4 regions of the Streptomyces arenae genome follow, and region 2 is predicted to be linked to each of the others. Evidence: riboswitches for the same ligand, from Rfam matches in the RefSeq annotation. Region 2 holds a riboswitch; each other region holds the start of a gene.

Region 1 (7,732 bases), on a different contig from region 2:
GAACATCGACACCCTCACCTGGCTCAAGGACGACCTGGTCGGCAAGGGCCTGACCGGCCCGACCGCCCCCGGCAAGCTGAACCGCGCCACCGCGTTCGCCGCGTTCGCCGACGGCCAGGTCGGCATGCTCAACGGGCACCCCACGCTGATCAAGCAGGCCGAGAAGAAGGGCGTGAAGTTCGGCGCGGTCCCGATGCCGGCCCGCGGCGGCCAGAGCACCAGCACCGCGTCCATGGGAGTCACCGACTGGATGGCGGCGTTCAAGCAGAACGGCCACGCCGAGCAGGTCGGCGACTTCCTGAACTACGTCTACAGCGAGAAGAACGTCCTCGACTTCTCCCGTGAGTACGGCCTGCTGCCCGTCACCACCTCCGCGTCCCAGACGATGACCGACTCCGGCCGGGCCGAGGACAAGCAACTGCGCCCCTTCCTGGAGGAGCTGCCGACGTCCCAGCTGTACCCGGCGGGCAAGACGTCCTGGGCGGCCGTCAGCGCCGACCTCAAGAAGCAGATCGGTACGGCGGTCAGCCCGTCCGGCAACCCGACCAGCGTGCTCACGGCGATCCAGGCCGAGGCGGCCCTCGCGGACAGCCGTACGGCGGCGGCGACCGGCTGAACGCGTACGGTTCTCGGCATGGACCGGCAAGAACTGGGCGCACGCGAGCTGACGATCCTCGCTCTGGAACGCCGGGGCTTTCCGAGCCCCGGCGCGAAGGAACGGGCCATACGGGAGGAGCTGGACCTGGCGCCCGTGCGCTACTACCAGCTCCTCAACGCGCTGCTGGACGACGAGCGGGCGCTGGCCCACGACCCGGTGACGGTGAACCGGCTGCGGAGGGTGCGGGAGGCGCGGCGCGCGGAGCGGTGAGGGTCGCAGGGGATCTTCGGGACGCTTGAAACCAGGGCGCTCGGATACTGTCAGCCGTATGGGCAACCACAGCACGGACCCCCACGCCACGGAACCCCTCCCGACGCCACGCACCCCCGCCGGCCGCGACGGGCTCGCCGCCCTCCTCGCGCGGCCCCGCTCCGCCCTCGTCGGGCTCGACTTCGACGGGACGCTCGCGCCGATCGTCGCCGACCCCGAGCAGGCGCGGGCCCACCCGGACGCCGTACCGGCCCTCGCCGCCCTCGCGCCCGAGGTGGCCGCCGTCGCCGTGATCACCGGCCGCCCGGCCGAGGTGGCCGTCCGCCACGGCGGGTTCGCCGAGGTCCCCGGCCTGGAGCACCTGGTCGTCCTCGGCCACTACGGCGCCGAACGCTGGGACGCGGCCACCGGCCGGCTCACCGCACCGCCGCCGCACCCCGGCATCGCGGCCGTCCGCGCCGAACTCCCCGCCCTGCTCGACCGCGTCGGCGCCGCGCACGGCACCTGGATCGAGGAGAAGGGCTTCGCGGTGGCCGTCCACACCCGCCGGGCCGACGACCCCCAGGCCACCTTCGACGCCCTCCGCGCCCCCCTGACCGACCTGGCCACCCGGCACGGCCTGATCGTGGAACCGGGCCGCCTGGTCCTGGAGCTCCGCCCCCCGGGCATGGACAAGGGTGTGGCACTCCGCGAGTTCGCGAGGGAGATCGGCGCGGGCGCGGTCCTCTACGCGGGCGACGACCTGGGCGACATCCCGGCCTTCGCCGCGGTCGAGAAACTGCGCGAGGAGGGCGTCCCGGGCCTCCTGGTGTGCAGCGGCAGCGAGGAGGTCACCGACCTCGCCGACCGAGCCGACCTGGTGGTCAACGGCCCGGAGGGAGTCGTACGCCTCCTGAAGAACCTGGCTCACCAGAGCGCCCCTTAAGGGGCAGCGCCCCTTAAGGGGCGCGGGGAACTGCGCGACCAGCCCCCACCGTCCCGCACCCGACGACCTACCCCCTCAACGCACCCAACTGCTCCAGGAACCAAGCCGCGGGAGGCAACGCGGTCGCAGCCGCCGACAGGCGTTTGCACCGCTCCGCCCGTTCCCCCGCCGGCATGGCCAGCGCCCGCGCCAGCGCCTCCGCCGTCCCCCCGATGTCGTACGGGTTCACCACCACCGCGTCCTCGCCCAGCTCCTCGTACGCCCCCGCCTCCCGCGAGAGCACCAGCGCGCACCCCTCGTCCGACACCACCGGGATCTCCTTCGCGACCAGGTTCATGCCGTCCCGGATCGGGTTCACCAGTGCCACGTCGGCCAGCCGGTACGCCGCGAGCGACCGAGCGAAGTCGTCCTTGACGTGCAGCACCACCGGCGTCCAGCCCGCCGTGCCGTACGCCGAGTTGATCTCGTCGGCGACCCGCTGCACCTCGGCCGTGTACTCCCGGTACACGGCGAGGTCCTGCCGCGAGGGGTACGCGAACGCGACGTGCACCACCCGCTCCCGCCACTCGGGGTGGTCGTCGAGCAGCTGCCGGTAGGCCAGCAGCCCCCGCACGATGTTCTTCGACAGCTCGGTCCGGTCGACGCGCACGACGGTCCGGCGATCCGCGCCGCCGATCTCCTCGCGCAGCGCCCGCATCCGCTCGGCCACGTCGGGTTCGTGCGCCCGCTTGCGCAGGAAGTCCGCGTCGGCCCCCAGCCCGTGCACCCCGATCCGGGTGTCCGAGGAGGGGATCCCCGGGCCCAGCACCGCGTGACAGCAGTCGACGAACGCGTCCGCCCAGCGCCGCGTCAGGAACGCCGCGTGGTCGGCGCCGAGGATCCCGCTCAGCAGCTCCGCGGCGATGTCGTCGGGCAGCAGCCGGAAGTAGTCCGGCGGCGCCCAGGGAGTGTGGGAGAAGTGGCCGATCCGCAGGTCGGGGCGCAGCTGCCGCAGCATCCGGGGCGCGAGCGCCAGGTGGTAGTCCTGGATGACCACCACCGCCCCCTCGCCCGCCTCCTCGGCCAGCGCCTCGGCGAACGCGCGGTTGTAGGCCTGGTACGACGCCCACTGGCGCCGGAACTCCGCGTCGAAGACGGGCTCCAGCGGGGTCTGGTAGAGCATGTGGTGGACGAACCACAGCACCGAGTTGGCGACGCCGTTGTACGCGTCCGAGAACACGTCCGCGTCGATGTCGAGCATCCGGACCTGCTGGCCCCCGGTGTCCGCCGCCGGCAGCCGGCCGCCCGCGGCCCGGCGGACCGCCTCGCGGTCGCCGTCGCCCAGCGCGGCGCACACCCACACCGCGTTCGCGTCCGGCCCGATCGCCGACAGCCCGGAGACCAGCCCGCCGCCGCCCCGTTTGACGTGCAGCGCGCCGGCCGGGTCGTCAGGGCGCACCTCGTACGAGACCGGGCCGCGGTTCGACGCGACCAGTACTTCGGCACCGCCGGTGGAAGCAAGGGGAGAAGCCATACGCCTGAACCTAGCCCGGCCCGTAAACGCTCAAACGTACGGCTGTGCCCGACGCCCGGAAGGTATACGAGGTCACGCCACCCGGCGCTCGGCGTACTCCGCGATCTCCACCATCGGCGGCCGCTCCTCCGTGTCCACGGAGTACGTGCGCGGTTCGAAGCCGTTCTCCCCCCGCTCGAACTGGGTCAGGGCCGGGCGGACCAGGTGGCCGCGGGCCAGCCGCAGCTGGGCCGTGCGGTAGATCGCGGCGGACATCCGGCCGAGCGCCTGGCCGTCCTGGTGGCGGTGCTTGCGGACCCCCACGTCCACCTGGGCGAGGGCGTCCAGGCCGACCAGGTGCAGGGCGTCCACCAGCATGCCCAGCTCCACGCCGTAGCCGACCGGGAAGGGCAGCTGTTCCAGCAGGCCGCGGCGGGCCGCGTACTCGCCGCCGAGCGGCTGCACGAACCCGGCCAGCTGCGGCCAGTGCATGTTCAGCAGCGGGCGGGCCATCAGCTCCGTGACCCGGCCGCCCTGCCCGGCCGCGCCGGCCAGCGGGCGGTCGTACATCGCCTTGACCAGGTCCACGCCGGGGTCGGTCAGCAGCGGGCCGACGATCCCGGTGACGAAGTCGGAGGAGAAGTCCCTGAGGTCCGCGTCGACGAAGCAGACGATGTCCCCGGTGGTGACCAGGAGGGAGCGCCAGAGGACCTCGCCCTTGCCGGGGACCGCGGGGATGCGCGGCAGGATCGAGTCACGGTGGACGACCCGCGCGCCCGCCGCGGCGGCCACCTCCGCCGTACGGTCGGTGGACCCGGAGTCGACGACCACGATCTCGTCGACGAGCGGCACCTGCCGCATCAGGTCGTGGCGGATGACGGCGACGATGTCGCCGACCGTCTCCTCCTCGTCGAGCGCGGGCAGCACGACGGAGACGGACTGACCGGTGCGCTGCTTGGCGGCGAGTATCCGGTGCAGCGGGCGGTCGTTCACGGACCAGGAGCGGGTGGCCAGCCAGCGCTCGACTTCTTCCAGCACAGTCAGCGGCTCCTCACTGTCACGATCACACTGCGAGGTGTGATCCATCTCGCGGTACGGACGACTATCTCAACTGTCCTGGCCTTCGGTTACAGTCTTGAACAACGCCGGTGACCATCGCATGTCCTGGGGCCACCGCCCGTTGACAACCGAATACAGCTCATCCAGAGGGGCAGAGGGAAACGGCCCGATGAAGCCCCGGCAACCCTCCAGTCGGTACTCGTGCTCTCAGCGAGGCTCCCGGCTAGGGAAGGTGCCAAATCCGTCTCACGGCGAGATGCGTCGTGAGGAAGATGAGGAGAAAGGGCCTCGCCTCACATGGCTGCGCAGACTGTTGCAACCGATTCCCCGAAGACCGTAGACCTCGGCCCCGCCACGGCGCTGTCCTGCCGCGAGTGCGGGCACCGGGTGCCGCTCGGCCCGGTCTTCGCCTGCGAGGAGTGTTTCGGCCCGCTCGAGATCGCGTATGACTTCTCGGCCTACGACGCCGAGGAGCTGCGGAAGCGGATCGAGTCGGGACCCGCGAACATCTGGCGCTACGCGCCGCTGCTGCCCGTCCCGGCGGACGTGACGACCAAGCCGAACATCAACCCCGGCTGGACCAAGCTGGTGCAGGCCGACAACCTGGCCAAGGAGCTGGGGGTCACCGGCGGGCTGTACGTGAAGGACGACTCCGGCAACCCGACGCACTCCTTCAAGGACCGGGTCGTCGCCCAGGCCGTCGAGGCCGCCCGCGCCTTCGGCTACACCACGCTCTCCTGCTCCTCCACCGGCAACCTGGCCGGCGCGGTGGGTGCCGCGGCCGCCCGGGCCGGCTTCCGTTCCTGCGTGTTCATCCCGCACGACCTGGAGCAGGGCAAGGTCGTGATGGCCGCGATCTACGGCGGCGAGCTCGTCGGCATCGAGGGCAACTACGACGACGTGAACCGGTTCTGCTCCGAGCTGATCGGCGACCCGGCCGGCGAGGGCTGGGGCTTCGTCAACGTCAACCTGCGGCCGTACTACGCCGAGGGCTCCAAGACGCTCGCGTACGAGATCTGCGAGCAGCTGGGCTGGCGGCTCCCGGACCAGCTGGTGGTCCCGATCGCCTCCGGCTCGCAGCTCACGAAGATCGACAAGGGGCTCCAGGAGCTGATCAAGCTCGGGCTCGTCGAGGACAAGCCGTACAAGATCTTCGGTGCGCAGGCCGAGGGCTGCTCCCCGGTGTCGACCGCGTACAAGGCGGGTCACGACGTGGTCCGGCCGCAGAAGCCGGACACCATCGCCAAGTCGCTGGCGATCGGCAACCCGGCCGACGGTCCGTACGTCCTCGACATCGCCCGGCGTACCGGCGGCGCCGTGGAGGACGTCGACGACGAGCAGATCGTCGACGCGATCAAGCTGCTCGCGCGGACCGAGGGCATCTTCGCGGAGACCGCCGGCGGGGTGACCGTCGGAGTCACCAGGAAGCTCATCGAGAACGGGCTCATCGACCCGTCGAAGTCGGTCGTCGTACTCAACACGGGTGACGGACTGAAGACGCTGGACGCGGTCGCGGGGACCGGTCTGACGGCGACCATCCGGCCCACTCTCGAGTCGTTCCGTGAGGCTGGGCTGACCCAGTAGGCAGTCGTCGTTCCGCGGGCCGGTGGGGGCTGGTCGCGCCCGCGCGGCGGCAGCCGCACATCGACTCGGTCCCGCGCCCCTGAAGGGGCGCCACACAGCTACCGGAGGTTCACACGTGAGCGTCACCGTCCGCATCCCGACCATCCTGCGCACCTACACCGGCGGCAAGGCCGAGGTCACCGCCGAGGGCGCGAACCTCGGCGAGGTCATCGCCGACCTGGAGAACAGCCACACCGGAATCGCCGCCCGCGTCCTCGACGACCAGGGCAAGCTGCGCCGCTTCGTCAACGTGTACGTCAATGACGACGACGTGCGTTTCGAGCAGGGCCTGGAGACGGCCACCCCGGACGGCGCCGGCGTCTCGATCATCCCGGCCGTCGCCGGCGGCTGAGCGCCCCGGCCGCCTGACGTGATGGCCGAATGACCGAACATTACCTTCGGTAACAGCCATCACCCATTGTTCAATCGATTGCCCCCTCCGCGAGAGAAGCGGAGGGGGCAATTCTGTGTGGTTGAGCGCGGTACAGTTGGGGAACACGGTCCGGATCTCCGGGTCACGGGCCCTGTTATTCGATACCGCGAGCCCGCCAAGAAGTAGCCAAAGTGTGTGGGTCGTATGCGGCTTTTGTGGCTTTTATGGGGCCCGACTTGCCCTGAATTCGGCCGAATTCTCGCTACATTCCGGACCCTTCCCGCCCAGAATTCTCGTCCGATTGACCTGTTGCAGACGGCAGTTGGACAGATACATTCAGCCGCGGTCGACGCGTTCCGGCGCACGCCCCCAACCAATGGGGGGTGAGGTCTGACCCGGATCCGCGAAGTGTGGATCTGTGCAAGGGCCAGTAATAGGGGAGTTAGGCATGGCTCAGGGCACCGTCAAGTGGTTCAACGCGGAGAAGGGGTACGGCTTCATCGCGGTCGACGGTGGTGCGGATGTTTTCGTCCACTACAGCGCGATCCAGATGGACGGGTACCGCACCCTGGAAGAGGGTCAGCGAGTCGATTTCGAGATCTCGCAGGGCCAGAAGGGGCCGCAGGCGGACATGGTCCGCTTGGCGACCGGCTGAAGCACGCGCCGACTGACAGCGACGTTCTTCTGTACTTCTTCGAAGGGCTCGTGCCTCCCGGGGCACGAGCCCTTCGGCATGCCCGGGGGCGGCCCCCGACGGGCCGTGGGCCGCGCCCTGGACGGGCCTGACTCCCGGTGGCCGATCCCCGGGAGGCGCTTGCACTCGGCATGGGCGAGTGCTAATCATTGGCGTTAGCACTCTGAAGGTGAGAGTGACAAAGAAGGACCGGGTCGGTGAGGCCCGCAGGCCGGGTGGGGCAAGGAACCCACGGGTCGGCGAGCCGTCCGTCGCGGGCGCGGGCGCGGTCCTCGAAGACTCACCCCCAGTCCTGGAGGGACCACTTCACATGGCCAAGATCATCGCGTTCGACGAGGAGGCGCGGCGCGGCCTCGAGCGCGGCATGAACCAGCTCGCGGACGCCGTCAAGGTGACGCTCGGCCCCAAGGGCCGCAACGTCGTCCTCGAGAAGAAGTGGGGCGCCCCCACGATCACCAACGATGGTGTCTCCATCGCCAAGGAGATCGAGCTCGAGGACCCGTACGAGAAGATCGGCGCCGAGCTGGTCAAGGAAGTCGCCAAGAAGACGGACGACGTCGCCGGTGACGGTACGACCACCGCGACCGTGCTCGCCCAGGCCCTGGTCAAGGAAGGCCTGCGCAACGTAGCCGCCGGCGCCAACCCGATGGCCCTCAAGCGCGGTATCGAGAAGGCCGTCGAGGCCGTCTCCGGTGCCC
Region 2 (7,732 bases):
GGCGTCGCTGAGGAAGGTGCCGGTGGCCTGGTCGGCGAGGATCTCGTCGCCGCGCCAGGAGTCGAAGAGCTCGTTCGCGGTGGCGAGGAACTCCTTGGCGCGGGAGTAGCGCTCCTCCTGCGGCAGGAAGCCGCCGCGCCGGAAGTTCTCGCCGGTGAAGGCGTCCCAGGAGGTGACGACGTTCCAGGCGGCCCGGCCGCCGGAGAGGTGGTCGAGGCTGGCGAACTGGCGGGCCACCTCGTAGGGCTCGTTGAAGGTGGAGTTGATGGTGCCGGTCAGGCCGAGGTGTTCGGTGACGGCGGCGAGGGCGGCGAGGATCGTGAAGGTGTCGGGGCGGCCGACGACGTCCAGGTCGTAGATCTTGCCGCCCTGTTCGCGCAGCCTGAGGCCCTCGGCGAGGAACAGGAAGTCGAACTTGGCGCGTTCGGCGGTCTTCGCGAAGTGCGTGAAGGAGCTGAACTCGATGTGGCTGCCGGCGGCCGGGTCGCTCCACACGGTGGTGTTGTTGACGCCTGGGAAGTGGGCGGCCAGGTGGATCTGCTTCAGCGGCTTGCTCATGACGGGGCGGGTCCTTCCGGGCTCAGGCAGCGGCGTAGCGGTTGGTGGGGCGGGCGAGGCCGAGGTGGCCGCGCAGGGTGTCTGCCTGGTAGGCGGTCCGGAAGCGGTCGCGGCGCTGGAGTTCGGGGACCAGGTCCCGGCTGATGCGGGGCAGGTCGTGGCCGAGGACCGCGGGCCGCAGCCGGAAGCCGGTCAGCCCCTCGGCCGCGAACTCCTCAAGGAGGTCCGCGAGTTGTGCGGCCGTACCGGCGAAGATCCGGGCGTCGCTGGTGTACGCGCCCCCGTCGAGGGCGTCGAGGCGGTCCTTGCGGGCCTCGGCCGCGGCCCGGTCGTCGTCCAGCAGGACCACGAGGTCGGCGAAGACGTGCACGGTGTCGCCGGCCCGGCCGGCGGCCTCCTGCTCGGCGCGGATCTCGGCGACGATCGCGCGGGCCTCGGCGGCGTCCTGCGGGGTGACGTAGCCGACGTCGGTCCCCCGTGCGATCAGCCGGTAGGGGATCGTCTGGTGCCCGAGGGAGGTGACGAGCGGCTGTCCCTGCGGCGGACGCGGGGTGATGGAGGGTCCCTTGACGCTGAACCTGCCGCCCTCGAAGTCGATGTAGTGCAGCTTGTCCCGGTCGATGAAGCGGCCGGTGGCGGCGTCCCGGATCTCGGCGTCGTCCTCCCAGCTGTCCCAGAGCCGGCGTACGACCTCGATGTAGTCGGCGGCCTCGTCGAAGTGTTCGGCGAGCCGCTCCTGACCGGCCGGGGTGGCCAGTTCCGCCAGATCGAACGGCGGGAAGGCACGGCGGCCGAAGTGGTCCGCCTCGTTCGGGCGGGCGGAGATCTGCACCCGCACGCCGGCGCGGCCGGTGCTGACGTAGTCCAGGGTGGCGATCGCCTTGGAGATGTGGAACGGCTCGGTGTGGGTGGTGATCACCGTCGGCACCAGGCCGATGTGCCGGCTGAGCGGTGCGATCCGGGCCGCGACGAGCACGGCGTCGAGGCGGCCGCGGACCTGGTCGGTACGGCCGTCCGGCTCGCCGTAGAGGGAGGACTGGAGGCCGAGGCCGTCCTCGATGGTGACGAAGTCGATCAGGCCGCGCTCGGCCTCGGCGACCTGGTCGGCCCAGTAGCCGGCGGTGAGCAGCTCACGGGGGCGGGCGACCGGCTCGCGCCAGGAGGCGGGGTGCCATCCGGTGCCGTCGAGGGCGACGGCGAGGTGCAGGTGGGAAGTGGGAGATGAGGACACAGTGGTGCCTTCCTGAGGTCCGTACGAGGGCGCGCCTGGTGCAAGGGACGCGGCGGAGGAAAGTCAGGAACAACAGAGCGCGCCGGCCACGCGCAGCAGGTCGATGTGCGGCCGGGTGTGCAGGACGGTACGGCGGCTGGGACTGATCGCATGTGTCATGTCCCGCACCTCCTCGGCCTGCTTCGCGTACATCTCGTCCTGAGTCACAACAACCGGGCGTCCGCGGATGTTCCCGGGCTGCGCACCAGCAGGGTGCGGCCGCGCAGGCGCTCGGTGAAGCCGATCGACTCGTAGAGCCGGATGGCTGTCGCGTTGTCCGGGGCCGCGTGCAGGAACGGGGTCTCCCCGCGCTCCCGGATGCCGGCGGCGACCGCGCGGACCAGGCGGGTGGCCAGGCCCCGGCCGCGATGGTCCGGGTCGGTGCAGACGGCGCTGATCTCGGTCCAGCCGGGTGGCCGCAGCCGCTCTCCCGCCATGGCGATCAGCCGGCCCCGGTGCCGGATGCCGAGGTAGCGGCCCATCTGGATGGTCCGGGTACGGAACGGGCCGGGCTCGGTGCGAGCGACCAGGTCCAGCATCTCGGGCACGTCGTGCGGTCCGAGCCGTACCGCCTCCGGGTCGGGCTCGGCCCGCAGCGCGGTGTCCACGAACTGGACGCCCCGCCCGCCGCCGACCACCTCCCAGCCGGGCGGTGCCTGCTCGACGGGCTTGATCTTCACGGTCGTCCCGGGGCCGACGAGAGTGTGCAGATCGGCCCAGGCGGCCGGGTCGGCGGCGTCGGCGAGGGCCGCGTAGGCGTAGACGTCGTCGGGGTAGCGGGCGGCCCTGCCGAACCTCTCCGCGAGGTGGGCGTGCGGGCCGGTGAGGGCGGCCCAGACGGCGTTGTCGAGCGGTGTGGTGTCGGGGGTGAGGGGGGCTCCGCCTCCGCGGAAGTCGGTCTGGACGGTCACGGAGGCGAAGTCCTTCCTGGTAAGCCGCCGGGCGTGCTGGTGCGGGCGGTCACGAGTTGTCGAGCGGCAGTCCGGGCGGGTTGACCTCGGACTTGGCGACGGCCTCGTTGGAGAGGTTGTAGGCCTTGAGCCACTGGGCGTACTGACCGTTCTTGATCAGGTAGTTGATGGCGTCGGCAAGGGGCTTGGCGAGGCCGCTGTCCTTCTTGGCGGTGGCCGCGATCAGGCCCTGGAGGCTGGCGCCGGCGCCGGAGTAGGTGCCCGCGGTGCGGGTGGCGTTGGGCGTGTTCGCCGTCTGCTTGTTGTGGTAGGCGAAGCCGGGGTTGGGGCCGAACGAGGCGTCGATCTTCCCGCTGTTCAGGGCCAGGAAGGTGCTGGTGCTGTCCTGGAAGTACTTGACGGTGAGCTTCTTGCCCTCCTTGGCGAGCTTCGACTGCCACTCCAGGAGGATCTTCTCCTGGTTGGTGCCGGAGCCGACGGCGACCGTCTTGCCCGCGAGATTCTCGTAGTTGCCGTCGAAGTTCCAGGTGCTCTTCTTCGGCACGATGAAGGCGAGGTTGTCCTGCCGGTAGGAGGCGAACTCGTACTTCTTCTTGCGCTCCTCGGTGTCGGTGATGTTGGAGAGCGCCACGTCGACCTTGCCGCTGTCGATGCCGACGAACATGTTCTCCCAGGTGAAGTTCTTGATCTCCGGCTGGAGTCCGAAGACCGCGGCGACCAGGCGGCCGAGGTCGGGTTCGGAGCCGGTGAGGGTCTTCTGGTCGCTGCCGACGTATGCCAGCGGCGGGAAGCCGGCGGGCAGGGCGCCCTCACCGATCACCAGCTTGCCGCTCTTGCGGACGGCCGCGGGCAGTTCCGCGCTGATGGACTTGACCTCGGAGACCTTGATGGTGGTCTGGGTGGCGGCGCCGTTGGAGACCCGTCCGACGACGACCTCCCCGGACTTGGCGCTGTCGGTGGTGGTGGCCGCGTCGCTGTCGCCCCCGCAGGCGGCGAGCCCGGTGGCGAGGGAGGCGACGGCGGTGGCCGCGGTGATGCCTCTGATCAGGCTGCGTCGGGTGAAGTGGGTAGACATGGCGGTTCCTTGTCGGTGCCGGTGATGAGGGTGAGGGCGTGGGGGGAGGTCTTGGGTGCGGGGAGGTCTGGGGTGCGGCGGTTCAGAGGACCTTGCTGAGGAAGTCCCTGGTCCGCTCGTGCCGCGGCTTGTCGAGGACCTCGGAGGGCGGCCCCTGCTCGACGATCCTGCCGTCGTCGATGAAGACGACCCGGTCGGCGATCTCGCGGGCGAAGCCGATCTCGTGGGTGACGATGACGAGCGTGGTGCCGCTGGTGGCCAGGTCCTTGATGACGGAGAGGACCTCCCCGACGAGTTCGGGGTCGAGCGCGGAGGTGGGCTCGTCGAAGAGGATGACGCCGGGGCGCAGGGCGAGGGCGCGGGCGATGGCGACGCGCTGCTGCTGTCCGCCGGAGAGCTGCCGCGGGTAGGCGCCGACGCGTTCGCCGAGGCCGACGCGTTCGAGGAGCTCCTTGGCCAGTGCCTGGGCCTCGGGCTTGGTCAGTTTGCCGGTGGCGACGGGGGCGGCGGCCACGTTGTCCAGCACGGTCAGGTGCGGGAAGAGGTTGAAGTTCTGGAAGACGAAGCCGATCCGGCTGCGCTGGGCCAGGATGGCGCGTTCGCTCAGCTCCTTGAGTCTCTCGCCCTGCCGTTTCACGCCGATCAGTTCGTCGTTGACGCTGACGTAACCGATCTCGGGCTTCTCCAGGTGGTTGATGACCCTGAGGAGCGTGGACTTGCCGGAGCCGGACGGGCCGAGGATGACGGTGACCTCGCCGGGGCGGATGGTCAGGTCGACGCCGTCGAGGACCCGGTGGGCGCCGTACCACTTGTGGACGTCGTGGATCTCCAGGGCGGCGGGTGCCGTCTCCAGGGTGTCGGTGATGCTCATACGGCGGCCTCCCGGCGGACGCGGGCGCGCAGGTCGGTGAGGCCGGCCCGCAGTTTCTGCCAGGGGGTCGGCGGCAGCGAGCGGGTGGCGCCCCGGGCGTAGTACCGCTCGACGTAGAACTGGATCACGGAGACGACGCTGGTGAGGATCAGGTACCAGACGGTGACCACCAGCAGCAGCGGCACGATGTCGCCGGGGTAGGTGGAGCCCATGCTCTGCGCGGTGCCGAAGAGGTCGAGCAGCGAGACGTAGAAGACCAGCGAGGTGCTCTTGATGAGACCGATGAGCTGGTTGACGTAGTTCGGGATGATCGACCTGAGCGCCTGCGGGAAGACGATCCTCCGGAACTGGTAGCCCTTGGGCAGTCCGAGCGCGGCGGCCGCCTCGTGCTGGCCCTGGTCCACGGAGAGGATGCCGCCGCGGACCACCTCGGCCGCGTAGGCCGCCTCGTTGAGGCTCAGGCCGACGACGGCGATCACCATGTCGGTGGCGAGCTTCGACTCGTCGAAGGAGAAGAAGGCCGGCCCGAAGGGGACGCCGACGCTCAACGTCTTGTACAGGGCGCTGAAGTTGTAGAGGAAGAGCAGGACGACGATGAGCGGTATGGAGCGCAGCGCCCAGACGTAGGTCCAGCTGACCGCACGCAGCACCGGGCTCTTCGAGAGCCGGGCCAGCGCGAGCAGGACGCCGCCTATGAGTCCCAACACCGCGCTGTAGGCGGTGACTTCGAGGGTGATGACCAGCCCGTCGAGGATGGTCGGCCGCAGGAACCAGTAGCCCCAGCGGTCCCACTGGTAGAAGGGGTTGGTCACCAGTCCGTGCGCGAACTGGGCGACCAGGACCAGGACTACGGCGGTGGCTATCCAGCGCCCTGGCCTGCGCAGCGGCTGAACGCGCTGGGCGGCGAGGGGCTTTGGGGGTTCGTCGGCGGCGGACGGCGCCTCGGGGGCGAGGGTGGCGCCTGGGGGTTCACTCATGGCGGGCTCCGGCGGAGTCGGACACCTCGGGTCCCGCGGCCGGGCACGCGGCACCGTGCCGTGTTCGGGCACGGCACGGGGCGCGGGGGCGCGGGGGACACGGAGGCTGGGCGGGCGGCGTCACACCGGACGGCCGGTGCTTTCGTCAGGAACGCTGAGGCGCGATGCTGCGGGTGCGGGGCGGGAAAGCCTGGTCAGACCCGACAGCGGGCACAGCCCGGTGCGGTACACGCGCTACACAGGGCGCTGTTGACACGGAGCAGGTCGACGGCACGGTCGGCGACGAGCGGACTCGGGTACGGCTGTACGCAGCCCGCGGCGCGGCGCGGGGCCGTGCTGGAAGCTGCGTACATGTCCGTCACCTGTCACTTGGTGGCCCGCTGGGCCGCGCGCTTACCGAACGTCGTCATTCGGTCGGGTCGTCACCTGGGGCACCCCACCGCGGTGCGAGGGTTGCCGGTCAGCAAGCCAGGGCTTGATGCTGACGCTCTTGACCGTTCTGGTCCGTAAGTTAGGCAGCCGCCCGAAGAAATGTCAACGCCTGTCCAGTTGGCGGAACAGTTGAATCGGCTCTCACCTGCGGGAAGCGTCCGCGGCATGTCCGGCCCAGTCCAGGATCTGGACGGCCGCGCCGGCGGCTTCCAGGCCCTGGCAACGGCCGTGGTGGCGGCGGGCGATGCCGTCGAGGTCGAGGTGGATGCCGAAGGCCGGGTGCGCGGCAAGCCGCCGGGCGTAGGCCCACAGCACCGGGTGGTCGGCGACGCGGTGCACGGCGGAGGCGTCCAGGTGGTTGCGGTGCACGGTGTCGAGTTGCACCAGGGTCACCCACAACTCGACGTCGGCAGCGGTCAGTCGACCGTCGACCAGGAACTCGACGCCGGTGAGCCGGTGCTCCAGTTCGCCCAGCGCGGCGAGCAGGGTCTCCAGCGCCCGTGGGTCGCCGCCCTCCCGGCCGGCACGCTGCGCGGCCTGTTCGATGTCCTCGGCGCACAGTCGCTCGACCGCCTCGATCTCGGCCTCGGCACCGCACGGGTACAGGCGCGTGACGCCGTCGCCGAAGTGCCGGTCGAGGTCGCGCAGGATGTCCCGGCCGTGAGTGGAGACGATCCGGCCCGACCAGTCGTCGCTGAGCACCGGTGCGAGGGCCGGTCCCGAGTAGCGGTGGGCGCTGGCCTCGTACAGCGGGCGCAGTGCCGTGTGGCTGCCGTCGGGGTGGTCCGGGACGGCGGGCAGGAAGGTCACCGGACAACAGTCGTCGAGGGCGAGCAGGCTGTGGCCGACGGCGATGCGGAGGCCGTCGGGACAGGCCGTGGCGAGGTGGAGCCGGTAGCGGCCCGGCACGGCGTAGTGACCGCTGCGCGCGTCCCGTCCGATGCGGCCGCGGAAGGCGGGCGCGGTGCGGACGGACGGAAGGGCGGCGAGTGGAGTGATGGACATGCGTCTCCCCGGGTACGGGCGCGTGGACGTACGCGCGGCGGAAGCGTTCGTCGGTGGGCGGGCGCCGGCCCGGGCGACGGTGCGCGGGCGGCGGCGAAGCGCGGGCGGTCGTGCCCGGCGGCGGGGCGCGGGCGGTCGTACCGGGCGGCGGGGCGCGGGCGGTCGTACCGGGCGGCGAGGCGCGGGCGGTCAACCCGTACGGCTGATGGCGCTGCACACCCGCAGCAGGTCGATGTGCAGCCGGGAGGTGAGCAGCGGGGACCTGAACAGGGAAGCCGGCCAGGGCGTACGGCACTCTCGGCGCTCCGTGCCGGTGACCGCGCGCAGCCGATCCATCTTTCCCTACCTTTTCTATAGGATTCCCAACTGGAGTGTCGATCCGGCTCCGCCCGGCGTCAAGAGGGCGTCCACGCCTGGGACACCGGCTTCGCCCCGCCGGCGGTGGTGCACGGCTCCCCCGCGTCCCCGGCGCTCACCCGAACGGCACGCGCGGGTGGTCGGCGGCCGGAACGGATGGTGGCGTGGAAGGACGTACCCGCGTTCCCCGCGAGGGCGCAGCGGCGCCTTCCGTGGAGGGACGTACCGCGTTCCCGAGGAGGCAGCCGCCATGACCCGTCCGTCCCGACCCGCGCG
Region 3 (7,732 bases), on a different contig from region 2:
GGGCCGCTCCCGGTCTCAGGAGTCGGCGCCCGGCCTGTCCACGAGTTCCACCTGGTCCACCGCGTTGCACCAGCGGCAGCGCACCGACTCGATGGTCTCACTGACCACCTCACGCTCCTCGACCTTGGGCTCACCGGCCAGGTCGAGGTGGACGTACTCGACGACCTTCGACGAGCGGGTCACGTCGAAGCGCGTGAGGTTGCCGCAGAGGGTGCAGCGCCACCGCGTCGTGGCGGTCGGCAGGGGAACCGTCATCGTGGCTTGTTCGCTTCCTTCTAGTGTCCGTGACGCGCCGTCCCGACGCGTGTGGCTCGTAACCCTACGGCCTGGCGGGGACTCGACGCCGCCCCGTCCACGGCGGCGAGGCGATCTGTACCGGTGCGTCCGCTTACGCCATGCTCTGTGTTCATGATCGGCAACCGGAACACCACGGCCGTCCCCCGTGCCCCGCGGAGCCCACGGGGCACGTCCGCGCCCATGACGTACGCCCTGATCGCCGTGTGCTGCCTGATCTTCGTCGTCGGGCCCGCCTCCGGTTTCAACCCGTCCTACGGCACCGGGGAGGCCCTGGCGGCGGCCCAGCGGGCGTACTTCCGGCGCTGGGGAGTGGTTCCCGCCGATCTGTTCGACGGTCCGGTGCGGGAGGTGCTCACCCCGGCCACGGCGCTGTTCATCCACGGCAGCTGGGTGCACCTGCTCGGCAACATGCTCTTCCTCTTCGTCTTCGGGGCGATGACCGAGGAACGGATGGGCCGCGTGCAGTTCACCCTCTTCTACCTGGGCTGCGGCTATCTCGCCCTGCTCGGCTACGCGGCCGCCAACGCCACCTCCCAGCAGTCGCTGGTCGGCGCGTCCGGGGCGATCTCGGCGGTTCTCGGAGCGTTCCTCTACCTGTTCCCCAGCGCCCGCGTGACCAGTCTCCTGCCCTTCCTCTTCTTCCTGCCGCTGCGGTTCCCGGCGTGGGTGGTGCTGCCGTTCTGGGTCGCGCTGCAGTGGGTGGCCCTGGACCAGGCGCCCTCGGGCCCCGGCGTGGCCTACCTCGCCCACCTGGTCGGCTTCGGACTCGGATTCGGCTACGCGTGGGTGAGATATGGCCGTACGACTAGAGTGAGGACCGCACCGGCTCCGGCACCCGAGGGAGAGAACCAGCCGTGATCACCGCGATCGTCCTCATCAAGACCAGCGTGGACCGGATCCCCGAGATCGCGGAACAGATCGCCGCGCTGGAGAGCGTCAGCGAGGTCTTCTCCGTCACCGGCACGTACGACCTGATCGCCATGGTCCGGGTGCAGCAGCACGAGGACCTGGCCGAGGTCATCCCCGGCCGGATCAGCAAGATCCAGGGCGTGGAGGCCACCGACACGCACGTCGCGTTCCGCACGTACTCGCAGCACGACCTGGAGGCGGCGTTCGCGATCGGCCTGGACAGCTAGCGACGCCTTCTTCCGGACGCCGGGTACGGAAGCGCCCCGTAGGGGCGCGGGGAACTGCGCGACAAGCCCCCACCGGCCGGCAGCTTGGTCCTCTGCGGGTGCGTCGTGGCTGGTCGCGCAGTTCCCCGCGCCCCCAACGGGTAGGTCAGCTCACCGCCGGAACGCAGCGGCCGTCCTCCGTGCGGTACGACCACTTGGCGCCGTTCGTGACCAGCTCCCGTACCGCCGTCACGAAGCGCTCCACGTGCTCGTCCGGGGTGCCCGCGCCGAAGCTCACCCGGATGGCGTTGAGGGACTTCTCGCCCGGTGCCGCCTCGGGCGCCCCGCACTCGCCCTGGCTCTGCGGGTCGGAGCCGAGCAGGGTCCTGACCAGCGGGTGGGCGCAGAAGAGGCCGTCGCGGACGCCGATGCCGTACTCGGCGGAGAGGGCCGCGGCGAAGTGGGAGCTGTTCCAGCCCTCGACCACGAAGGAGATCACGCCGACGCGCGGGGCGTCGTCGCCGAACAGGGAGAGGACCCTGACCTCGGGGACCTCGGCGAGGCCCGCGCGGACCTCGGCGATCAGGTGCTCCTCACGGGCGACCAGGGTGTCCCAGCCCGCCTCGGTCAGCGCCTTGCAGGCGGAGGCGATGGAGTAGGCGCCGATCACGTTGGGCGACCCGGCCTCGTGCCGTGCGGCGCTCTCGTGCCACTCCACGGCCACTCCCCCGTCCTCGCGCCGGGTGACCTTGCGGCTGGCGCCGCCGCCCGCGAGGTACGGCTCGGCGGCCACGAGCCAGTCGGCGCGGCCGGCGAGGACGCCGGAGCCGAAGGGGGCGTACAGCTTGTGGCCGGAGAAGGCGACCCAGTCGACGTCGAGGTCACGGACGGAGACCGGGTGGTGCGGAGCCAGCTGGGCGGCGTCCAGGACGATCCGGGCGCCGTGCGCGTGGGCGGCGGCGGCCAGCTCGCGCACCGGCCACAGCTCGCCCGTGACGTTCGAGGCGCCGGTGACGCAGACCAAGGCCGGGCCGTACGGGTCGCGGTCGGCGAGGGCCCGCTCCAGGGTGGCCACGGCCTGCTGCGGGGTGCGGGGGGCGTCGAGGTAGCTGACCCGGGCGTCCTGCCAGGGCAGCAGGGAGGCGTGGTGCTCGGTCTCGAAGACGAACACCTGGCAGTCGGCGGGGAGGGCGCGGGCCAGGAGGTTCAGGGAGTCCGTGGTCGAGCGGGTGAAGACCAGCTGGTCGTCGGGGCGGCAGTCGAGGAACTCGGCGACGGTCTTCCGGGCGCTCTCGAAGAGGTCCGTGGACAGCTGGGAGAGGTAGCCGGCGCCGCGGTGGACGCTGCCGTAGTACGGGGCGTACGCGGCCACGTCGTCCCAGACCCGCTGCAGGGCGGGGGCGCTGGCCGCGTAGTCGAGGGCCGCGTAGCCGACCTCGCCGCCGGTGACGAGCGGGACGGTGACATCCCGCCCCAGAACGGGCAGGGGGGCACAAACGGACTGGGCGGCGGCAACGGTGGAGACAGACATGGGTGAACTCCCGTGAACGCAGGTGAAATCCGCCGTGCGAGCGGACGCGCTCGGGCAACGGCAGGAAAAAAGGGGGATGCGGAGGCGGGGCTCTGCGGCCCTATCGCATTCGCTTGCTCACGGAAGACTCCTCGACGACCAGGACCCCTGGATCGCGAGGGGTCCGCGCTTGCCGTAGACCTCGCTGCCCACGGCCTGGTCTTCACCCGGGGCACCCCGCCACGGACGGAGGGTTGCCGGACAGTCGGCCGGGGCCTCATGACTGTCACTCATGACCTGGAAAGAAACGTAGGTGAACTGATCGCCGACGCGCAACTCCTGTCCGGATGACGGGACGGAGGCGAGGACAGTTCGGCACCGCCGGAAAGGCGGTGCCTGGTTGCGCGCCGTCGCGGCGGAGAGAAAGAGCGCTGACGCCCAGGATTGTCTCCGCCGCAACGGCGATCAGCCACGACGGCGCGGTCCGGCGGTGTCGTACCGCGCCTCAGCCCCCTGGCAACGCCGCCCCTACTTGTTCGTCGCCGCCGCCCAGCGCTCCAGCGCCCGCTTGGCCGCGCCCGAGTCGATCGACTCCGCGGCCCGGGCCATGCCCGCCCGGAGCTGCTCGGCCAGCGTGCCAGGGCCCGGGTCCAGGGCCACCAGGGCCGCCGCCGAGTTGAGCAGCACCGCGTCCCGTACCGGGCCCGTCTCGCCGTCCAGGAGCCGGCGGGCGACCTCCGCGTTGTACGACGGGTCGCCGCCCCGCAGGGCCTCCACCGGGACCAGGTCGATGCCGACGTCCCGCGGGTCGAAGGTGTCCTCGGTGACCTTGCCGTCGCGGACGGTCCAGACCCGGGACGTGGCGGTCGTCGTCAGCTCGTCGAGGCCGTCGTCACCGCGGAAGACCAGGGAGGAGTTCCCGCGCTCCGCGAAGACGCCCGCGACGACGGGGGCCATACGGGGGTCCGCGACGCCGACCGCCTGGGCGCGGACCCTGGCCGGGTTGGTGAGCGGGCCGAGGATGTTGAACACCGTGCGGATGCCCAGCTGACCGCGGGCGGCGCCCGCGTACCGCAGCGCCGGGTGGAACTTGACGGCGAAGCAGAAGGTGATGCCCGCCTCCTCGGCGACCTCGGCGACCCGCTGCGGGGTCAGGTCGAGGTTGACGCCGAGCTTCTCCAGGACGTCCGACGCCCCGGAGGCGGAGGAGGCCGCCCGGTTGCCGTGCTTGACGACCTTCGCGCCCGTGCCCGCCACCACCAGGGCGGACATCGTGGAGATGTTCACCGTCTTGGCGCCGTCACCGCCGGTCCCGACGATGTCGACCGTGCGGCCCGGCACCTCGATGACGTTGGCGTGCTCGTACATCGTGCGGACGAGCCCGTTGATCTCGTCGACCGTCTCACCCTTGGCCCGGAGCGCGACCACGAAGCCGGCGATCTGGGCGTCGGTGGCCTGGCCGCGCATGATCTGGTCCATCGCCCAGGCCGTGGCGTCGGCACTCTGGTCCTGTCCGTACAGCAGCGCGTTCAGTACCCCGGGCCAGGAACGGCCCGCCGCGGTGTCGCCTCCAGCGGGGGTCACAGCGCTCATAAGGCCGCTCCTGAGTGTCGTACCGGCGGAAAACCCGTTTCAGTGCTCACCCTATCCAGCCCAGCGCACCGCGAAGGGCCCCCGTCCGTACACCGGACGGGGGCCCTTCGACCCTGGCGTGGCGACGCCGTCGATCAGTGGTGGCCGTGGCCGCTCGTGATCTCCTTGTACTCCTCGACGGTCGGCTTCGGGATCTGGTTGTCCTCGCCGTAGTAGGCGTTGCTCAGCTTGGCGCGGAGCTTCTCGGACCCCTTGATCTTGCGCTCGACACCGTTCTCGTCGACCGCCGGGCCGACCTGGGCCGGCTCGTACTGGTGGTGGGCCGTGAGGGTGTGCAGCTGCTCCTGCGAGAGCGGCTCGTGGACCTCGATGAACTCACCGTGCGGGAGCCGCTTGATGATGCCGGTCTCGCGACCGTGCAGCACCTTCTCCTTGTCCCGGCGCTGGAGGCCGAGGCAGATCCGCTTGGTGACGATGAACGCGATCACGGGTCCGGCGAAGAAGAAGATCCGGACGAACCAGGTGACGTCGTTGATCGACAGGTGGAAGTGGGTGGCGATCAGGTCGTTGCCACCACCGATCAGGCCGACCATGTAGACGGTCACCCAGGCGACACCGAAACCGGTGCGGGTCGGGGCGTTGCGCGGGCGGTCCAGGATGTGGTGCTCGCTCTTGTCGCCGGTGACCCAGGACTCGATGAACGGGTAGACCGCGATCGCCGCGAGGACGACACCGAACAGGACCAGCGGGATGAAGACGCCCAGGACCAGGGTGTGGCCCCAGAAGTTGATCTCCCAGCCCGGCATGTAGCGGATCAGACCCTCGGCGAAGCCCATGTACCAGTCGGGCTGGGCGCCGGTGGACACCTGGTCCGGACGGTAGGGGCCCATGGCCCAGATCGGGTTGATCTGGGTGGTCGCCGCGATGGCCGCGATGACACCGAAGACCAGGAAGAAGAAGCCTCCGGCCTTGGCCATGTAGACCGGCAGCAGCGGCATGCCGACGACGTTGTTGTTGGTCTTTCCGGGACCCGCGAACTGCGTGTGCTTGTGGTAGAAGACCAGGATCAGGTGGCCCACCATCAGCCCGAGCATGATGCCCGGCAGCAGCAGGATGTGGATCGAGTAGAACCGGGCGACGAAGTCGTGGCCGGGGAACTCGCCGCCGAAGAGGAAGAACGAGATGTACGAGCCGACGATCGGCATCGACAGGATCGCGCCCTCGGTGAAGCGGACACCGGTGCCGGAGAGCAGGTCGTCCGGGAGCGAGTAACCGGTGAAGCCGGTGAACATGCCGAGGACGAACAGCAGGAAGCCGAACAGCCAGTTGATCTCACGCGGCTTGCGGAACGCGCCGGTGAAGAACACGCGCATCATGTGCACGAACATGCCGGCGAGGAAGATCAGCGCGGCCCAGTGGTGGATCTGCCGGATGAGCAGGCCACCGCGCACGTCGAAGGAGATGTGCAGGGTCGAGTTGAACGCCTCGGACATCAGCTGGCCCTGGAGCGGGACGTAGCTGCCGTGGTACGCCACCTCGTTCATCGACGGGTGGAAGAACAGCGTCAGGTACACACCCGTCAGGATGATGATGATGAAGCTGTACATGCACACTTCGCCCAACATGAACGACCAGTGGTCGGGGAAGATCTTGCGCATGTTGGACTTGGCGAGGGAGTAGATCCCGAGCCGTCCGTCGGCCCAGTCGGCGACACGCTCGCCGGCCGGTGCCTTCCCGCGCGCGCGGGACTCTGAGGTTTCTGAAGTGCTCATCCGCGCTCCCAGAATGCAGGACCGACGGGCTCCTCGAAGTCGCCGAGCGCCTGGAGGTAGCCCTCCTCGCTCACACCGATGCGCAGCTGCGGCAGGGCGTGACCGGCCGGGCCGAAGATCACTCGGGCACCGTCGGAGAGGTCGAAGGTGGACTGGTGGCACGGGCAGAGCACGTGGTGGGTCTGCTGCTCGTACAGCGAGATCGGGCAACCGACGTGGGTGCAGATCTTCGAGTAGGCGACGATGCCCTCGTGCGACCACTCGAGCTCGCGCTTGTCCTTGATGTTGTCCGGCTGCAGCCGGATGATCATCAGGGCCGCCTTCGCCATGACGTTCTGGAAGTCCTCCTGGTCTTCCTCGACGCCCTCGGGCTTGGCGAAGGTCAGCGAACCGACGGCGACGTCGGAGGGACGCAGCGGCTCGTTGGTGTTCATGTTGACGAGCAGCTTGCCCTTCGACCACGCCGTGTGCCGCAGCGAGGTGCCGGGCAGCGGGCCGAGGTCGCGCAGCAGCACGACGCCGGAGAGCGGGACCAGGGTCAGCGCGCCGAACATCGTGTTGCGGATCAGCTTGCGCCGGCCGATCGCCGACTCCTTGGCGCCCTGCTTGAAGTCGGCCAGGACCTTGGCCTTGACCTCGGGCTCGGCCGAGATGGCGTGCCGCTCGTCGGCGACCTCCACGTCGGACATCAGGGTGCGGGCCCAGTGGACCGCGCCCGCGCCGATGCAGAACAGCGCCGTACCGAGGGTCATGCCCAGCGCGAAGTTCAGCGCGCTGATGTGACCGAGCGGGAAGACGAAGATCGACTTGTCGTGCGGGATCGTCACGTACGACGCGATGAAGCCGACGGTGGCCAGCATCGAGATCGTGAACAGCAGGGCGACGACGCGCTCGGACCGCTTGGCGGCCCGCTCGTCGATGTCCTGGATCCGGTGCTCGTGGGGCGGCAGACCGGGGTCCGTGAACGGGTCCCTCTCGTCCGCGACGTCCACGGCGCCGTGCGCGTGGCCCTGCTCAGCGGGCAGGTTCTCTTCTGGAATGTCTTGGCTACTCATGACTTCTTGGCCTTTGCGGTCCGAGCGGCGACCCAGACGGCGACCGCGATCAGGGCACCGAGACCGAAGATCCACGCGAACAGACCCTCACTGACCGGCCCGAGGCCGCCCAGGTTGAGACCGCCGGGGTTCTCCGTGTTGGGGCTGTTGACCGCGTCGATGTACGCGATGATGTCCTTCTTGTTCTTCTCCGTCAGCGTGGTGTCGGGGAAGGACGGCATGTTCTGCGGGCCCGTCTGCATGGCCTCGTAGATGTGCTTCGGGGCTACGCCCTCGAGGTTCGGGGCGAACTTGCCCTTCGTCAGCGCGCCACCGGCGCCCACGAAGTTGTGGCACTGCGCGCAGTTGGTGCGGAAGAGCTCACCACCCTTGGCGATGTCGGCACCGTCC
Region 4 (7,732 bases), on a different contig from region 2:
GACCGGGTCACCGGGCAGGAAGTCCAGCACCAGGAACGACACCGTGTAGGCCGCCCACAGCACCCCGACCGCCTGCGCCAGCCTCTTGATCACATAGCGCCGCACGGCTAGCCGATCCAGGTGTCGTGCAACTGCACGCGGCTGCCCGAGTCGAAGTCGAGGTCGTGCACCTTCGTCGACACGCCCAGCTGGGTCTGCAACTCCACCACGGGCACGTAGTACGCGTTGCGGACGATCAGCCGCTGCGCCTCGGCGACCAGCTTCGCGCGCTTGGCGGTGTCGGTCGTCGCGGCCTGCTGGGACAGCGCGGTGTCCAGCGAACTGGCGGGCAGGTGGTAGAAGTTGGCCAGCTGGGTGGAGAACGAGCTGCGCAGGATGTCCGGGTCGGACCGGGTCACGTTGCCCCACACGACGTCGAAGTCACCGGCCTGGAGCGTGGTCGCGAACTGGGTGACCGGGAGCTGCTTGAGCACCACGTCGATCCCCACGGCCTTCAGCTGCTGCTGGACGAGTTCCAGCGCGGGCTGGTTGGTGGCCGAGTTGGGGAACCAGGTGATGGTGAGGCTCAGCTTCTTGCCGCCCTTGGTGCGGATGCCGTCGCCGCCCGCCTTCCAACCGGCTTGGTCCAGCAGGGACTTCGCCTTGGACGGGTCGGTGGACAGGTCCGCGGAGAGGTCGGTGTAGTCCGGTGTGGTGTGCGCCAGGACGCTGCCGGCCGGCCGGGTGCCGGTCGGGAAGACGGTGCCGGCGATCTGCTCGCGGTCGACGGCGACCTCGATCGCCTGGCGTACCCTCGCGTCCTTCAGCACCGGCCGTGCGTTGTTGAGGCCCAGGCCGAACACCACACCGGGGTTGGCCCGGCGGGCGAGAGTGACCTGACCGCCCTTGAGCGCGGCCTCGTTGGCCTTGCCGACGCTGCTGATCGCGTCGACCTGCCCGGACTGGAGACTTCCGGCGCGCACGCCCGCCTCGGGCACCACCTTGAACACCAGCTTGTCCAGGTAGGCCTCGCCCTTCTTGGCCCACAGGCTGGAACCCCAGGCGTACCCGGTGCGCTTGGCCAGGGTGACCGACTGGTTCTGTACGTAGCCCTTCAGCACGAACGGCCCGGACCCGACGATCCCGTCACTGCACTTCTGCTGCGGGGTCTTCCGCACGCTCGCCGCGGACTCGATGCCCAGCGAGTGCGTCGAAGTCGCCTGCAGGAACTGGGCGTTGGGCTGCGCGAAGGTCACCTTCACGGTGAGCGGGTCGACCGCGACGGTGCTCTTGACCCCGCTGAGGTAGCCCTCGGCGAGGGTGCCCAGGGCGCCCAGCTTCGGCACCGCGTCGAAGTTGTCCTTCACCACCTGCGCGGTCAGCTTCGAGCCGTCGCTGAAGGTGACGCCCGAGCGCAGGTGGAACGTGAACTGGGTGGCGTCGGAGTTGATGTCCCAGCTCTTCGCCAGCCACGGCACGATCTTGCCGGTCTTGGGGTCCTGGTCGGTCAGGGAGTCCACGATCTGCCGGACCGAGTAGATGGTGTCGTTGCTGCCGACCTGCTGCGGATCCACGCAGCCGGCGTCGGAACCCACCGCGAAGGTCAGGGTGCCGCCGGACTTCGGCCGGCTGCTGCCGCCGCCGGAACCGGTGTCGCCCGAACCGCAGGCGGTCAGCAGCACACTGGTGGTCAGCAGGGCGGCCAGCGGCGCCCAACGGGATGATCTGGATACCGGAAGTGCGGTCACGGAGGGCTTTCTCCTACTCGTGTCACCCAGGCACCGGGTGCCGGGCGTCGGGAACGCGGCACGGCGGGCATGGACGTGCGACCCGGCCGGTCGGCACCGGCGACGGGGAAGCGCTGATCAGACGGTGGTCAGGGAGATGCCACCGGAGACGGTGGCGGGCAACGGCGGGGGAGCGTCACGGGCGAGCGAGGACGGCCGGCGCCTGACGGCGGTCCGGGCACGCGGGGGTCGACGCCGGATGTGGCCGGCCGACCAGGGGCGGGCTCGTCAGTGACGGCGAGTCGTACGACAGAGACAGCTGGTCGAACGCTTGAGATCGATGTGGCGCCGACGGGAGAGCCTGGAGAACGCCATGGCACCGGCACAGGAGGCCACCGCCGCATGAAGTTCGTGCATACCGGTCCCTCCCTTCTCCGGCCCCGCCACCGGGGCCACGCGCTTGCGGGATCCTCGGTGACCCCGCCGGGCTTTCACCTGGAGCACCCCACCGCGTGGGAGGGTTGCCGGTCAGCGAGCCAGGGCTTGACGCTGACACTCAATGCCGGACGCGATGCTACGGAGCGGTCTTGTCGTACGTCAATGCCGTGACCGGACGCCCGGTTCGAAACGCCACAGCGTCTCAGGTACCGGGACGCATGGTGGACGCACCTTGTTCCGTGTGCTTTGATCCGGCCATGGAGACCGCAGGTCAGGCACGCACCGTGCTCCTCGACCCGTTCTGGACGGGCCGCCGCGCCGACCAGTTCGACCAGACCTGTAGCTGAACTCCCCACCCCGGCCGCTCACGGCCCCCGCACGCCCGACGCCCGCGCCCGACGGGGCGCCCCCGTGCGTCCGCGAACCGCCTTCGCCCCCGCCCCGGTTGGCGGGAAATCCGTCAGAGAGAGCCGCAATGGCCTTCAACAGCACTGTCCCGTCAGGGGTGTTCGCCGCGCTGCGGGTCCGTGACTACCGGATCTACTGGAGCACGGGACTGGTGTCGAACACCGGCAGCGCCATGCAGGGGGTGGCGCTGGACTGGTTCGTCCTCACCCGCACCCACAGCGGGACCGCGCTCGGCTGGGTGGCGGGCCTCCAGTTCGCCCCGGTGCTGCTGTTCGGCCTGTGGGGCGGGGTGCTGGCCGACCGCCACGACCGCCGGACCCTGCTGCTGTGGACGCAGGCGCTGTACGCGGCGCAGGCGCTGCTGCTGACGGGGATGGTGCTGTCCGGCCACGCCCCGCTGTGGCTGCTGTACGTCCTGTCCTTCGCCCTGGGCTGCGTGTTCACGGTGGAGAACCCGGCGCGCCTGTCCTTCGTCACGGAACTGGTCGGACGGCCGCTGATCCCCAAGGCGGCGGGCCTGAACATCCTCTCCCTCAACGCCGCCCGGCTGGTCGGCCCGGCGATCGCCGGTGTGCTCATCGGGGCGATCGGCACCGGCTGGGTGTTCGCCCTCAACGCGGCGTCCTTCACCGTCGTACTCGCGGGACTGCTGTCGATCCGGCCGCGGCAGGGCACGGCGCCGGGTCCTGACCGGCCGCCGTGGACGGGGGCGGGAGCGGCGGGGCTGCGGTATGTGGCCGCCCGTCCCGAACTCGTCGGCGTGTTCACCGTGTTCGGGCTCACCGCGACCTTCGCGGTGAACTTCCCGACCACGCTGACCCTGTTCGCCGGGCGCGTCTTCGACGTCGGCTCGCGCGGCCTGGGCTTCATGAACACGGCGCTCGCCGTCGGTACCGTCGCCGGCACGATGGCCGCGACCCGCGGGATCTCGCCCCGGGTACGGACGGTCGTCGTCGGGGCGCTGCTGTTCGGCGGGTTCGAGGCACTGGCCGCGCTCATGCCGTCGTACCCCGCGTTCCTCGTCCTGCTGCTGCCCGTCGGATTCACGCTGATGACGCTGAACACCGCCGTCAGCGCGTTCGTCCAGTCGGAGGTCAGCGACGCCATGCGCGGCCGGGTGATGGCCGTGTACACGGTGATCTCGATGGGCGGCAGCCCGGTCGGGGCCCCGGCCGTCGGCTGGATCTCCCAGCACGTGGGGGTGCGCTGGGGTCTCGCCGGCGGCGCGGCCGTCGCGGTCCTCGTGGCCGCGGCGGTGGCCTGGTGGCTGGCGCACGCGACGCCCACGCCCGCCGCGGTGACGGCACCGGCCGTCGCCCGGCCGAACCCCGCTCCGTCCCGCACGGCCGCCCGGGAACCCACCCGTGAACCCTCCACCGGCGGAACACCCCATGACTGACCGTCACCCCGGCTCGCCCGGCGGGTTCCGCCGGGCGCCCGTCACCTCGGTTCGTGCGGCGGCTCAGGAACCGCCGCGTTCCCGGGGCAGCGTCTGACCGGCCTCGACCGCCACCGGCAGCCGGTTCTCGGCCGGCGGCAACGGGCAGGTGGCCAGGTCCGTGTAGGCGCAGGGCAGGTTCGCCGCGCGGTTGAAGTCCAGCCGGACCGTGCCGTCGGCGGCGGGTGGGTCGAGGGCCAGGACGCGGTTGGCCGCGTAGGTGGTGACCCCGGAGGTGGCGTCGGTGAAGAGCAGGATCAGCCGGCCCTCCCCATGCCCCGGGAAGGCGGTGAGGGACAGCGGACGCCCGTCGAGTTCGAACTCGACCCGGCCCGGAGCGTCGTACACGTGCTCCAGGCCCTCGACGGCGGCGCCCACCGTGGTCGGCCGCGGCTGCTCGAAGGGGACGTAACGGCCCGTCACGGCCCAGCGCGGGTCGGGGTCGTAGGCGGGGGTGCCGGTGAAGGCGGTGCGCAGCGGCGCGTCCGGATGCCGGGGGCGCACGATGTCGTTGCCGCCGCGCTTGGCGACCTCGATCACGGCGTCCTTCCAGACCGCGTCGACGCCCCCGCGCTCCGGGAGGACCCCGAAGTTGTGTTCGCCGTGCACCGGTGTGCCGTCGACGACCAGTTCCTCACCCTCGTCGAGGGCGACGACCACCCCGTCCGGACCGGTGCGCCAGGCACCCGGCGCGTCGGGGAAACGCTGCGGCCGTTCGTCGAGGAAGTGCAGGCTCGTGATGGCGAGGAACCCGTGCGGGTCGGCGAGGCGGGCCTCCTGGGCGCGTTGCCAGTCCAGCCAGTCCTCGGTGAAGGCTTCCAGGTCCGTCGTGGTGGCCTCGGTGGTCATGGTTCTCCCTGGGGTGTCGGGCGGGTGTCGGACAGGGGCCGGCGCGGCAGCGGTCAGCCGGCCTGCCGCTCGGGTGCGGACCGGTGGGTGAGGGGCTCGCGCAGGCCGAGGTGCTCGCGCAGCGTGGTCCCGGCGTACTCGGTCGGGTAGAGGCCGCGTTCCTGAAGCTCCGGGACGAGCAGGTCGACGATGTCGTCGAGGCCGTCGGGGATGAGGTACGGCGTGACGTTGAACCCGTCGATCGCGCCGTGCCGCACGAAGTGGGCGAACTTGTCGGCCAGGCCTGACGGGGTGCCGACGTGCCCGCGCTGCGGGCCGAGCGCGATCACGGTCTCGCGCAGCGACCAGCCGTGTGCCTCCGCCTTGGCCCGCCATTCGGCCACGACCGTGCGCGCGTCGGCGACCCGCCGGGCCCCGAACGAGCCGTCGTTCTCCGCGACCACCGGGTCCTCCTTCGGCAGCGGTCCGTCGGCGTCGCGGCCGGACAGGTCGATGCCCCAGAGCAGCCCGGCGATGCCCAGCGCGGTGGCGGGAGTGACCTGCTGGAGCCGGATCCAGCGCTTCTTCTCCTCGGCCTCCTCCTCGGTGGCGCCGATGATGATCTCGGTACCGGGCAGGATCCGCAGGTCGTCCTCGGGCCGTCCGGCCGCCCGCAGCCGGCGCCGGATGTCCTCGGCGAAGGCCAGCGCGTCGTCGAAGTCGCTGCCGTGCGCGGAGAAGATGACGTCGGCGTTGCGGGCGGCGAAGTCCCGTCCCTCACCGGAGTCACCGGCCTGGAAGATCACGGGGTGGCCCTGCGCGCTGCGCGGCAGGGTCGGGGCGAGGTCGACGTCGAACTGCGGACCGCGGTGGCGTACCCGGTGGACGGCACCGGGCGCCGACCATGCGGCGGCGTCCGCGGAGCCGGCGACGGCACCGTCCTCCCAGCCCTCCCACAGCGCCCGGGCTACGGTGAGGAACTCCTCGGCGCGCCGGTAGCGGTCGGCGTGGTCGAGATAGCCGCCGCGCCGGAAGTTCGCGCCGGTCCAGGCGTTGTCCGTGGTCACCACGTTCCAGCCGGCGCGGCCCTCGGAGAGCAGGTCGAGGCCGGACAGGCGGCGCGCCAGGTCGGCGGGCTCGTTGAAGGTGGAGTTGGAGGTGGAGACCAGGCCGATCCGGCGGGTGACCGCGGCCAGTGCCGCGAGCTGGGTGACGGCGTCAGGCCGGCCGGCCACGTCGAGGTCGTGGATGCGGCCGTCGACCTCGCGCAGCCGCAGCCCCTCACCGAGGAAGAACGCGTCGAACAGACCTCGCTCGGCGGTCTGGGCGACCCGCCGGAAGGAGGCGGGGTCGATCTGCGAACCGCTGTCGGGGGCGGACCAGATGGTCCAGTGGTTGACGCCCTGGAAGAACACGCCGAAGTGCAGCTGGGCGTGCGGCCGGGGGACGTCGAGCGGGTCGGTGCGGGTCATCGGGCTTCCTCCTGGACGGCCGCGGCCGCGAAACGGTTGGCGGGGCGCTCCAGACCCAGGGTCGAGCGCAGGGACGTGCCGGGCAGCGGCCGGGCGACGAGACGGCGCTCGGACAGCGCCGGCAGGACGAGCCGGGACAGGACCGGCAGATCCTCGTCCAGCACCAGCGGGCGCAGCCGCACGCCGTCGACGTACCGGCTCAACTCGCCGAGCAGAGAAACGAGTTGCTCGGCCGGCCCGATGTGCCGCAGCCTGCCCCGGTCGGTCCACGGAGCGTGCCGTTCCAGGTCGGCGACGCGTTCGGTGGCGGAGGCGTCCGGGGTGTCCAGCGCCACCTCCACCTCGGCGAAGACGCGGGGCGCGGCGGCGGCAGTGGCGGCCGCGCCGACCGACGCGAGGTCGCGGCCCTCGACGAGCGCCACGTCGAGCTGCCCGGCGGGCACCTCGGCGGGCCGGCCCAGGACGACGAGCTGGCCCTGCGGCGGGCGCGGCACGATCGCCGGGCCCTTGACCGCATAGGTGTCCCCGGTGAAGTCGATGTAGTGGAGCCGTTCGCGGTCGAGGTAACGGCTCGTGGCCACCGACCTGATGACCGCGTCGTCCTCCCAGGAGTCCCACAGGGCGCGGACCACCTCGACGCCGTCCCGTGACTCCCGGGCGCGCGCGTCGGCGTCGGCGACCAGGGGGCGGCCCCACGCCCGGGCCGCGTCGGGGTGCTCCTCCTGCGACACCACCCAGCCGGCGCGGCCCGCGGAGATGTGGTCCAGGGACGCCAACTGGCCGGAGACATGGAAGGGTTCGGCGTACGTGACCGCCACCACGGGCGCGATGCCGATCGTGCTCGTGGACGCGGCGACGAAGGCCGCCCGCTCCACGGCGCCGATCCGGCCCACGGGGTCCGCGGCGGTCCCCGGCGGGAGCACCCCGTCGTCCAGGGTGATCAGGGTGAACCCGGCGTTCTCGGCCGTCGTGGCGAGCCCGGCCACACGGCGCGGGGAGAGCAGCCGGTCGGGTGCGTGGGCGGCGCGGCGCCAGGCCGCGGGATGGGCGCCGTCGCCGTCGATCTCGACGGCGAGGTGCAGGGCGGGGCCGGACAATGGGTGTTCCTTCCGGGAGGACACGGGAGTTCACGACCGCTGGCCCACGGCGGAGCGCCGGGTACGGCCGTACTGGCAGGGAGAGGGAAGGACGAGACGGACCGCGGTGCCCGACGGGCGGGGGCACGGCGCGGGGACTCACGGGGCCGCGACGGCGGGACCCGTCGGAGCGGGCGCGGGGACCTGGCGCGGGCCGGCCGAGGTCAGCGGCGCGCGGAGGAACAGACGGCCGAGCAGGTGAGGCAGTAGTCGACATGCCGGCGGACGACCAGCCGCACGCCGGAGCACGCACTCCGCGGTGCCGCTCCGGGTCCGTGCATCAGGGGGCCTCCACCCGTCCAAAAC

The links. Region 2 has a riboswitch for S-adenosylmethionine ahead of MB828_RS35150 (amino acid ABC transporter permease). Riboswitches for the same ligand answer to the same signal wherever they lie in the genome.
Region 1: linked by a shared signal. The riboswitch ahead of thrC (threonine synthase) and the one ahead of MB828_RS35150 (amino acid ABC transporter permease) in region 2 are both predicted to bind S-adenosylmethionine.
Region 3: linked by a shared signal. The riboswitch ahead of MB828_RS46565 (aminotransferase class V-fold PLP-dependent enzyme) and the one ahead of MB828_RS35150 (amino acid ABC transporter permease) in region 2 are both predicted to bind S-adenosylmethionine.
Region 4: linked by a shared signal. The riboswitch ahead of MB828_RS46635 (putative leader peptide) and the one ahead of MB828_RS35150 (amino acid ABC transporter permease) in region 2 are both predicted to bind S-adenosylmethionine.

The regions. Positions count from the first base shown of each region.
Region 1 is NZ_JAKQYH010000090.1:159,369-167,100, forward strand. Features, by position in the region: gene MB828_RS42795 (ABC transporter substrate-binding protein) at 1-616, shown strand, start outside; gene MB828_RS42800 (DUF3263 domain-containing protein) at 635-868, shown strand; gene otsB (trehalose-phosphatase) at 927-1,793, shown strand; gene MB828_RS42810 (alpha,alpha-trehalose-phosphate synthase (UDP-forming)) at 1,861-3,306, opposite strand; gene MB828_RS42815 (glucosyl-3-phosphoglycerate synthase) at 3,379-4,323, opposite strand; SAM riboswitch class I at 4,481-4,623, shown strand; gene thrC (threonine synthase) at 4,642-5,928, shown strand; gene MB828_RS42825 (MoaD/ThiS family protein) at 6,044-6,319, shown strand; gene MB828_RS42830 (cold-shock protein) at 6,789-6,995, shown strand; gene groL (chaperonin GroEL) at 7,345-7,732, shown strand, end outside.
Region 2 is NZ_JAKQYH010000072.1:215,702-223,433, forward strand. Features, by position in the region: gene MB828_RS35125 (NtaA/DmoA family FMN-dependent monooxygenase) at 1-558, opposite strand, end outside; gene MB828_RS35130 (LLM class flavin-dependent oxidoreductase) at 581-1,789, opposite strand; gene MB828_RS46760 (putative leader peptide) at 1,853-1,948, opposite strand; gene MB828_RS35135 (GNAT family N-acetyltransferase) at 1,993-2,739, opposite strand; gene MB828_RS35140 (ABC transporter substrate-binding protein) at 2,789-3,814, opposite strand; gene MB828_RS35145 (amino acid ABC transporter ATP-binding protein) at 3,897-4,685, opposite strand; gene MB828_RS35150 (amino acid ABC transporter permease) at 4,682-5,662, opposite strand; SAM riboswitch class IV at 6,047-6,158, opposite strand; gene MB828_RS35155 (glutathione S-transferase C-terminal domain-containing protein) at 6,236-7,099, opposite strand; gene MB828_RS35160 (hypothetical protein) at 7,289-7,435, opposite strand; gene MB828_RS35165 (hypothetical protein) at 7,707-7,732, shown strand, end outside.
Region 3 is NZ_JAKQYH010000097.1:273,038-280,769, forward strand. Features, by position in the region: gene MB828_RS46550 (hypothetical protein) at 16-255, opposite strand; gene MB828_RS46555 (rhomboid family intramembrane serine protease) at 409-1,155, shown strand; gene MB828_RS46560 (Lrp/AsnC family transcriptional regulator) at 1,152-1,433, shown strand; gene MB828_RS46565 (aminotransferase class V-fold PLP-dependent enzyme) at 1,579-2,943, opposite strand; SAM riboswitch class IV at 3,104-3,220, opposite strand; gene trpD (anthranilate phosphoribosyltransferase) at 3,451-4,515, opposite strand; gene qcrB (cytochrome bc1 complex cytochrome b subunit) at 4,650-6,287, opposite strand; gene qcrA (cytochrome bc1 complex Rieske iron-sulfur subunit) at 6,284-7,342, opposite strand; gene qcrC (cytochrome bc1 complex diheme cytochrome c subunit) at 7,339-7,732, opposite strand, start outside.
Region 4 is NZ_JAKQYH010000010.1:271,211-278,942, forward strand. Features, by position in the region: gene MB828_RS06065 (ABC transporter permease) at 1-105, opposite strand, end outside; gene MB828_RS06070 (ABC transporter substrate-binding protein) at 108-1,727, opposite strand; gene MB828_RS46635 (putative leader peptide) at 1,995-2,123, opposite strand; SAM riboswitch class IV at 2,158-2,270, opposite strand; gene MB828_RS06075 (MFS transporter) at 2,620-3,951, shown strand; gene MB828_RS06080 (DUF1684 domain-containing protein) at 4,015-4,839, opposite strand; gene MB828_RS06085 (NtaA/DmoA family FMN-dependent monooxygenase) at 4,893-6,290, opposite strand; gene MB828_RS06090 (LLM class flavin-dependent oxidoreductase) at 6,287-7,387, opposite strand.